4 regions of the Psychrobacillus sp. FSL H8-0487 genome follow, and region 2 is predicted to be linked to each of the others. Evidence: riboswitches for the same ligand, from Rfam matches in the RefSeq annotation. Region 2 holds a riboswitch; each other region holds the start of a gene.
What was found. Region 2 has a riboswitch for S-adenosylmethionine ahead of mtnW (2,3-diketo-5-methylthiopentyl-1-phosphate enolase). Riboswitches for the same ligand answer to the same signal wherever they lie in the genome.

Region 1 (2,200 bases), 2.1 Mb from region 2:
CTTTTTTCTAATTTTATTTATTCGACTAAACCGCTGCGTTAGTTTAAGTGTAACACTTTTAACATAGCGATTTATTTTAACAAAAATGCCGCCCATTAAATGAGGCGGCATTTTCTATTTGTGTTAAAGCTGATTAGGTTTATCTTTTTTCTTTTCTACCGGATAAAACTGATTTGCTCCTGTTTCTTCATCAAACTTCCGCTGAAAATCCATACCAATAGTTTCTGCCAACACTAAATCTACTGTAATAACAGGATTTTCACCTTTCATAAAATGACCACCAAAAATATTGCCATATTGGTCACATATTGTCCCATGGAAATGTGTTTCAAACTGTCCATCTCTTTGACAGACAACTCCCGTCCCCTGCAAAAACTCGATTGGCCCCTCTTTGACAACGAGGTTATTGTACCCTACACCTATGGGTGAATCTTCGTTTGGTATCAAATAAACAAATCCACTTCTTTGAAAACTTCCAAAACAACTAAGAATTGTAGCAGAATTAATTCCATTCACTTTACACAATTCCTCTATTCCTTCTAGCAAATCAGTTCCATATACTAAACGCGCTCCTACTACCTTTCCTAGCTGACCAACTGCAAAGTTTGCTCTTACTTTTGACAACGCTTACACACCCTTTTTGTATAATTATTTATTTTTATTAAACATATACTATTTAGAATGTTATACGCAACTACAAAAAAAGTAGGTTGACTTTAATAAGTTGATGTAGTAAATTATATTTTATGAACTGTTGAAAAACTTAATAGCTGATATCTCTTATCAAGAGTAGCTGAGGGACTGGCCCTATGAAGCTCGGCAACCATCCACCTAATAATCTATGTGGAAAGGTGCTAAATCCAGCAAAACAATTTTGTTTTGATAGATAAGAGAGGACTAACGTATGTATGCGCCTCTCTTTCTTTTGAAAGAGGGGCTTTTATATTTATACAACGTTCTGAATAATTATTTGGAGGAATGGAAAATGAAGAAATTTGGATTTTTATTGTCAACGGTACTTTTATCTGGAGCTCTTGTAGCTTGTGGAGATGATGCAACTTCAGAAACTAAAGCGATTAATGAGGACAAAATAGTAGTAGGTGTAACTGCTGGGCCACATGAACAAATTGTAGAAGTGGCTGCTAAAGTGGCTGCTAAGGACGGATTAGAAGTTAAGCTTAAAGTTTTCTCTGACTATATTTTACCTAATACAGCCTTATCGGAAGAGGATTTAGATGCAAATAGCTATCAGCATGAGCCATTCCTAGATACGTTTAACGAAGACCATGGCACAGATTTAGTTCCTGTAGGAAAAACGATATTAAATCCAATGGGTGTCTATTCAGACAAATATGATTCTATAGATGACCTGCCAGATGGAGCAACTTTTGGTTTACCAAACGATCCTACAAATGGCGCTCGTGCATTATATATTTTAGAAGAAAATGGCTTTATCAAAATTAAAAAAGATAAAAGAGAATCAGCAAGTATTTATGACATTGAAGAAAACCCAAAAAACCTAGAATTTATTGAACTAGAAGCTGCTCAAATCCCGAAACAACTGAGTGAAGTAGATGCAGCTGCCATCAATACAAACTTTGCACTTGAAGCAGGTATTAGTCCAAAAGAGGATTCCATATTACTAGAATCTTCCAATTCTCCTTACGTGAACTATATTGTAGTCCGTGCAGAAAACAAAGATGATCCGACAATCCAAAAGTTTATCAAAGCATATCAATCGGAAGAAGTTAAAAAATTCATCGAAGAAGAGTTTAAAGGTTCAGTTTTACCTAGCTGGGACGAATAATGGAGTCATAAACGTTACCGACTTCGGTAGCGTTTTCTTTAAAAAGAAAGGAAGATCGTGAAATGATTGTATTAGAAAATGTCTCGAAAGAGTTTAATAGTAAAAGTGGAGCTGTAAAGGCAGTAAAACAAGTAAATATACGGGTAAATCAAGGAGAAATCCACGGTGTTATAGGATATAGTGGTGCTGGAAAAAGCACACTAATTCGTTGCGTAAATTTACTGGAAAAACCTACGGAAGGTAAAGTTTTCATAAACGGAGTCGAACTTACTTCCTTACCCCTCCCTAAATTGCGTAAAACTCGCAATAAAGTTGGCATGATTTTTCAAGGATTTAACCTACTTAAAACAGCAACGGTTTATGATAATATCGCCATTCCACTAAAGCTACTCG
Region 2 (2,200 bases):
ACGGAATACATAATTTAGATTTCCATCACCAATCTCTTCGCAAACTAATGGAGCTTCGCTAGAAAATAATGATAACTCTATCGCCAGTGAAATTACCGTTTCTTTAGTTAATGATTCATATTCTTTCATTACTACTACCGCCATTATGATCGTCCTCTCATTTACAAAATAAAAAACCTCTTTCCAAAAGAAAGAGGCTTAGAATAAGAGATTCTGAACCTCTTATCTCTCAGAAAGTAAACTTTCTGATGGAATTAGCACCGTGCCTTACGGAATTTTACATTCCGGCGCATAAAGCGCCCCGTCTCACAACGGTATTACGGTCGGTTGCTGGGCGTCATCGGGCCATTATCCCTCTGCCTGCTCTTGATAAGAGTGCGGTACAACTATGATGTTTGTTTAGAATCCTAGCATATTAGAAAAAGCTATGTCAATACAATTTTGAATAATGATAATTTTTCAATTTCTTGTTGACAGAATTTTTAATGCATGGAATAATCAATATAATTTATTAAATACAAACTGAATATTTTTTCTTATTTAGAGCAGGTGGAGGGACAAGCCCTATGATACCCGGCAACCGATTCAATTATGAACACGGTGCTAATTCTTGCAGTCAAATGGCTGAGAAATAAGAAGTTGTTAAGCTATTAACCTCTTCTTATTTGAAGAGGTTTTTTATATTATCTGTCTAGCTCTAGCGCCTAGGCACTTACGCTTTTCTAATATTAGGAGTGAAAAAATGAGTGGAATTACTGCGCACTATCAACTATACGGAAAGTCTGGTTCTTTTGAAAAAAAAGCGGATGATATTGCCCTTGGATTGACTATTGGTTCTTGGACCAATTTAGCTTTTTTAGAACAGGAACAGCTAAAAAAACATAAAGGAACTGTACGATCGGTTACTGAATTTGAAAATATTCTTCACCCCATTCATCCGGAAAGAATTAAAGGAGAAATTAAAGTATTCTATCCTGCCGCAAATTTTTCAGCAGATATACCAGCAATTTTAACTACCGTTTTCGGCAAACTATCTTTGGATGGAGAAGTAAAATTATTGGATTTAGAATTTGACACAAATATATTATCCCATTTCCCTGGCCCTCGCTTCGGCATTCAAGGTATCCGAGAAAGATTGGGAGTTTATGAACGTCCACTCATCATGAGTATCTTCAAAGGTGTCATTGGAAGAGATATCGAGTACCTAGCGCAACAACTGAAGCAACAAGCACTTGGTGGAGTTGACCTTGTAAAAGATGACGAAATCCTATTTGACAATCCACTCACTTCTTTTGAAACACGTATCAATACTGGTCGAGAGGTATTAAGACAAGTCTATGAAGAAACTGGTCATCGTACTCTATACGCAGTAAATTTGTCGGGACGTACATTCAAACTAAAGGACAAGGCCAAAAAAGCACGGGAACTTGGAGCAGATGCGCTCTTATTTAATGTTCATGCATACGGTTTAGACGTTCTTCAGGAGTTAGCAGAGGACGAAGAGATTCAATTACCACTCATGGCTCATCCGGCTTATAGCGGAGCATTCACATCCTCAGGATTTTATGGAGTTTCCACGGCACTTGCGCTTGGTAAACTTACCCGCTATGCAGGAGCAGATTTTTCATTATTCCCTTCTCCTTATGGCAGTGTTGCACTTGAAAAATCTGTAGCTCTTTCTTTAGGGAAAGAACTAACAAAGCCTAGTGAAGTAAAACAAAGCTTTCCGGTGCCTTCTGCAGGCATTCACCCTGGTCTCGTACCACTGTTAATGAATGACTATGGAATCGACAGCATCATTAATGCCGGGGGTGGAGTACACGGTCATCCGGCCGGTGCAACCGGAGGAGGTTTGGCTTTTAGACAGGCAGTATCGGCTGTTTTGGAAGGTATTCCATTAGAAGAAGCAGCTAAAACCCATTGTGAATTAAACACAGCACTTGAATTATGGAGGTGATAATATGAGTAATCTTGTAGTTTTTTGTGACTTCGATGGAACTATTACCAATCAGGATAACATTATGGCAATCATGAAAGAGTTTGCTCCACAAGAATGGACATCGATTAAAGATGATATTTTAGGACAACGAATTTCCATACAAGATGGTGTAGCAAAAATGTTCACACTCCTTCCTGTTGAGTCAAAAGATGACATTATCTCTTTTGTGCTTAAGCAGGCAGTCATCCGTGATGGGTTTAG
Region 3 (2,200 bases), 3.6 Mb from region 2:
CTATGCCATTTTCCAATAGAAAATCTCTCATCACCACGGCCTCTTCGATATCTTCATCGGGACCTCGTCCACCTGAAAGTACTAATTTTACATGGGTATATTTTTGGGCATACGCAAGAGCAGCCTCCAATCGATACTGTAAAGCAAAAGAAGGGATATTCCCTTTTTTCACTTTGGCACCAAGCACAATAGCATATTGATTGGTGCCATCTGCCTTTGGATTTTGACCATTTTCAAGCCAATTACTCGTGAGAACCCATATCCCAATTCCACTAGAAATAATCACTACTAATGGGATAAGCACGATCCACCTCATTTTCTTCTTCATGATATTCACTCATTTCATACAGATGGTTTCTTCTTACTTAAGAAAGTGGAGATTCTCATCTCTTCCTTTCGCATTAAACGACGGAAATTCTCGAGATGTAGTACAACAGCCATCAAAAATAGGAATCCGGCAATAGCCATTGGCCCTACTCCTTCTGCAAACCAAATGGATGCACCGATAAAAACAAAGTAAAAAACAAACACACCAATTAATAAATAGTCCGTTAATAATGTAGTTCCGATTAATAATATAAGTCCGATTAAACCAAGCGGCCAGCTAAGAGCAAGTAGTACACCAATAAGGGATGCAGTGCCTTTACCACCTTTAAATTTAGTGTAAAGAGGGAAGTTATGTCCAAGTATTACAGCAGCACCTGCACTATATAGCAGGATGTCCTGTTCCACTATCGAAAAATGTGCGTACTGTGAAACCCAAAAACCCGTCCCAATTACGACTATAACTCCCTTTAAAATATCAATTATGGCAACTAAAATGCCATATTTTGCGCCAAGAACAATAGCTGCATTTGAGGCGCCAGAATTTTTTAAGCCCTCTTTTTTAATATTTACCCCACTCAGATACTGAGCTATTTTAGAACCGTGAATGGACCCAACAAGATAACTGATCACAAGGATACAAATCATCGGAATGAGCATTTTTTTCACCCCCATTAACTTCAATATATTAAACGAATGAAAAGATGAGAAGTTTCAGAATTTTAAAGTATATGTTTTTTAATTATTCAAAAAAGTATTGACAAATAGATTGGTAGAAATCTATACTGTGTAACAAGATGGAAAACTAAATCTAATACTCTTATCAAGAGTGGCGGAGGGAATAGGCCCTACGATGCCCGGCAACCAACAAGTTCTCAACTTGGAAAGGTGCTAAATCCTACAAATTCTAAATTGAATTTGGAAGATAAGAGGAGGAACATGCGAATTTGCACCCTCTTCTTAATTGAAGAGGGTTTTTTGTTTGTTCTAATCCTCCCTCGCCTCCATAAGCGTCCATCTAACTACATTTTAGGAGGAATTCAAATGACCAATCTACAAAAAGAAACACTACTTTTACACGGTGGCCAACAACCAGATCCAGTGACTGGATCACGAGCAGTACCCATTCATAAGACGACATCCTTTGTATTTAGAGATACAGAACATGCACAAAACCTATTTGCTCTTGCAGAAACAGGTAATATCTATTCACGTATTACGAATCCAACTGTGGATGTATTTGAACAACGAATTGCATTATTAGAGGGGGGAACGGCAGCAGTTGCATTTTCTTCAGGAATGGCAGCTATCGCATTTTCTATATTAAACATTGCAGGAGCAGGAGACGAAATTATTGCTGCTGAGAATTTATACGGTGGTACGTTTAATTTATTTGCTCATACATTGCCGCGATATGGTATAACGGTGAAATTTGTAGATTCTACAGATCCAGAAAATTTCCGAGCTGCTGTGACAGATAAAACGAAAGCATTTTTTGGAGAAATTATAGGAAACCCAAGCTTAAATGTATTAGATATAGAAAACGTAGCAGCCATTGCTAACGAAGTAGGAGTGCCTTTACTTGTAGATAGCACATTTGCTACTCCATATGGATCGAACCCTATTAAGTACGGTGCTCATGTCGTAATTCATTCAGCGACTAAGTGGATTGGTGGTCATGGTACTACGATTGGTGGAGTTGTAGTAGATGGAGGAAACTTCAATTGGGACTCCGAGAAATTTCCAGGATTCACACAACCGGATGTGACCTATCATGGTCTAAGATATGGAATAGACGTTCCAAACGTGGCATTTGCAGTGAAATTACGCGTTCAATTGCTTCGTGATTTTGGTCCAACTTTAAGTCCTGAAGCAG
Region 4 (2,200 bases), 1.1 Mb from region 2:
ATTTGAATACCTAAACGTGATTCTTTGTCTGCTCCTGCATATCCTTTAAACTCGAATATTTCATCTTGTTTGTTTAGGAAGTTAATCATTTTTTTATATAATGCATCGAAAATGTCAGAAGAAATTGGTTGGTTTACTGAGCCCCAATCGATTTTGTCTTTAGAAATAGCTTCATCTACTATATACTTATCTTGGGGAGAACGGCCAGTATATTTTCCTGTTTCAGCTTTAACTGCACCAGTAGAAGTTAGTACTGCTTCTCCTCTTGTTGTAGCTTTTTCCACAAGTTGTGGCACTGACAATTGGCTGCTAACGTTATTTCCTGCTAACAATGCTTTCAGTTCACTCACTGTTTCGATTGAATTCATTTTGAATATACCATCCTTTTTTTATATTTCCTCTTCAAAAGAGGAAGTTTTCTAGATATGTGAATTAGTATAACACATTAGGTTCATTAGTCTATACTATTCACTTTTAATTTTTTCTTTTGTGTATAAAATACAAACAAAAATAGTTGACATCTTATACATACTTACGTATGATGATAAATTGAACGGATACTCTTATCCCGAGCTGGTGGAGGGGTCAGGCCCTATGAAACCCGGCAACCTGTAGTATTTTCATTATTACAAAGGTGCCAAACCTGAGACAAGGTGAAATTCCTTGATTGATAAGAGTGAAAGGTGCTTATGATACTAATACCTTTCCTCATGTATATTTACGTGAGTGAGAGGTTTTTTTATTGAACATCGCCCTTTATCCTTGTGTGCCAAGTCCGAAACGGCTTCAAGTTAACTTCAATGCATTTAACTTACATGTACTATTATGTGAAGAAAATGCATGAAACATTTTGAATGGCTTGACATGGGAATGAGTACCGTATCAATTCTTGAGAGAAATCTCGCGGGATATAGGAGGAACAATCTATGACACAACGTCGATTATTTACGTCAGAATCAGTGACAGAGGGACATCCAGATAAAATTTGTGATCAAATCTCTGATGCAATTCTAGATGCAATTCTAGCAGAAGACCCAAATGCTCGTGTAGCTTGTGAAACGAGTGTAACAACAGGGTTAGTATTAGTTGCTGGAGAAATTACTACATCTACTTATGTAGATATTCCAAAAGTAGTTCGTTCTACTATTAAAGAAATTGGTTATACACGTGCGAAGTATGGTTTTGACTCAGAAACTTCTGCTGTGCTAACTTCTATTGATGAACAATCACCTGACATTGCGCAGGGTGTAGATCAAGCGTTAGAAGCAAGAGAAGGATCTATGAGCGATTCTGATATAGATGCAATTGGAGCAGGAGATCAAGGCTTAATGTTTGGTTATGCTTGTAATGAAACTCCAGAGCTTATGCCTTTACCAATTAGTTTAGCGCATAAACTAGCTCATCGATTGGCACAAGTCCGTAAAGATGAAACTTTAGATTATCTTCGTCCAGATGGGAAAACACAAGTAACTGTAGAGTATGATGAGAACAATAATCCGGTTCATATCGATACAATAGTTATATCTACTCAACACCATCCGGAAATTACGTTAGAACAAATTCAAAAAGATATTAAAGAAGTAGTGATCAATCCGATTGTTCCTACAAATTTAATAGATGAAAATACAAAATACTTTATCAATCCAACTGGACGCTTTGTAATTGGTGGACCACAAGGAGATGCTGGTTTAACAGGACGTAAAATTATCGTAGATACTTACGGTGGATACGCTCGTCATGGTGGGGGAGCATTCTCTGGTAAAGATCCAACAAAAGTAGACCGTTCTGCTGCATACGCTGCACGCTATGTTGCTAAAAATATTGTTGCCGCTGGTCTTGCTGATCGTTGTGAAGTACAACTTGCTTATGCAATTGGTGTAGCTAAACCTGTTTCCATTGCTGTAGAAACTTTTGGTACTGGAAAAGTAGAAGAAGTGAAATTAGTTTCATATATTCGTGAACTATTCGACCTTCGTCCAGCAGGAATTATTAAAATGCTAGATCTACGCCGTCCAATATACAAACAAACTGCTGCTTATGGTCACTTTGGTCGTACAGACATTGATGTGCCATGGGAAAAAACAGATAAAGCTGCACAATTAAAACAAATGGCTGGATTATAATAGTATGAACAAAAAAGGCTTTCCTATAAGGGAAAGCCTTTTTTCATGGGGAATATAATAAGAATCGATCAATGGGT

Region 1: linked by a shared signal. The riboswitch ahead of MHI47_RS08365 (MetQ/NlpA family ABC transporter substrate-binding protein) and the one ahead of mtnW (2,3-diketo-5-methylthiopentyl-1-phosphate enolase) in region 2 are both predicted to bind S-adenosylmethionine.
Region 3: linked by a shared signal. The riboswitch ahead of MHI47_RS00940 (O-acetylhomoserine aminocarboxypropyltransferase/cysteine synthase family protein) and the one ahead of mtnW (2,3-diketo-5-methylthiopentyl-1-phosphate enolase) in region 2 are both predicted to bind S-adenosylmethionine.
Region 4: linked by a shared signal. The riboswitch ahead of metK (methionine adenosyltransferase) and the one ahead of mtnW (2,3-diketo-5-methylthiopentyl-1-phosphate enolase) in region 2 are both predicted to bind S-adenosylmethionine.

What each region holds. Positions count from the first base shown of each region.
Region 1 covers NZ_JBBOZA010000001.1:1,693,020-1,695,219, reverse strand. Annotated here, with positions in the region: gene MHI47_RS08370 (PPC domain-containing DNA-binding protein) at 124-624, opposite strand; SAM riboswitch class I at 778-893, shown strand; gene MHI47_RS08365 (MetQ/NlpA family ABC transporter substrate-binding protein) at 986-1,807, shown strand; gene MHI47_RS08360 (methionine ABC transporter ATP-binding protein) at 1,870-2,200, shown strand, end outside.
Region 2 covers NZ_JBBOZA010000001.1:3,752,643-3,754,842, forward strand. Annotated here, with positions in the region: gene mtnK (S-methyl-5-thioribose kinase) at 1-144, opposite strand, end outside; SAM riboswitch class I at 220-376, opposite strand; SAM riboswitch class I at 534-638, shown strand; gene mtnW (2,3-diketo-5-methylthiopentyl-1-phosphate enolase) at 743-1,957, shown strand; gene MHI47_RS19220 (2-hydroxy-3-keto-5-methylthiopentenyl-1-phosphate phosphatase) at 1,962-2,200, shown strand, end outside.
Region 3 covers NZ_JBBOZA010000001.1:181,156-183,355, forward strand. Annotated here, with positions in the region: gene MHI47_RS00930 (YdcF family protein) at 1-328, opposite strand, end outside; gene MHI47_RS00935 (glycerol-3-phosphate acyltransferase) at 343-984, opposite strand; SAM riboswitch class I at 1,142-1,256, shown strand; gene MHI47_RS00940 (O-acetylhomoserine aminocarboxypropyltransferase/cysteine synthase family protein) at 1,369-2,200, shown strand, end outside.
Region 4 covers NZ_JBBOZA010000001.1:2,610,311-2,612,510, reverse strand. Annotated here, with positions in the region: gene pckA (phosphoenolpyruvate carboxykinase (ATP)) at 1-368, opposite strand, end outside; SAM riboswitch class I at 561-677, shown strand; gene metK (methionine adenosyltransferase) at 927-2,123, shown strand.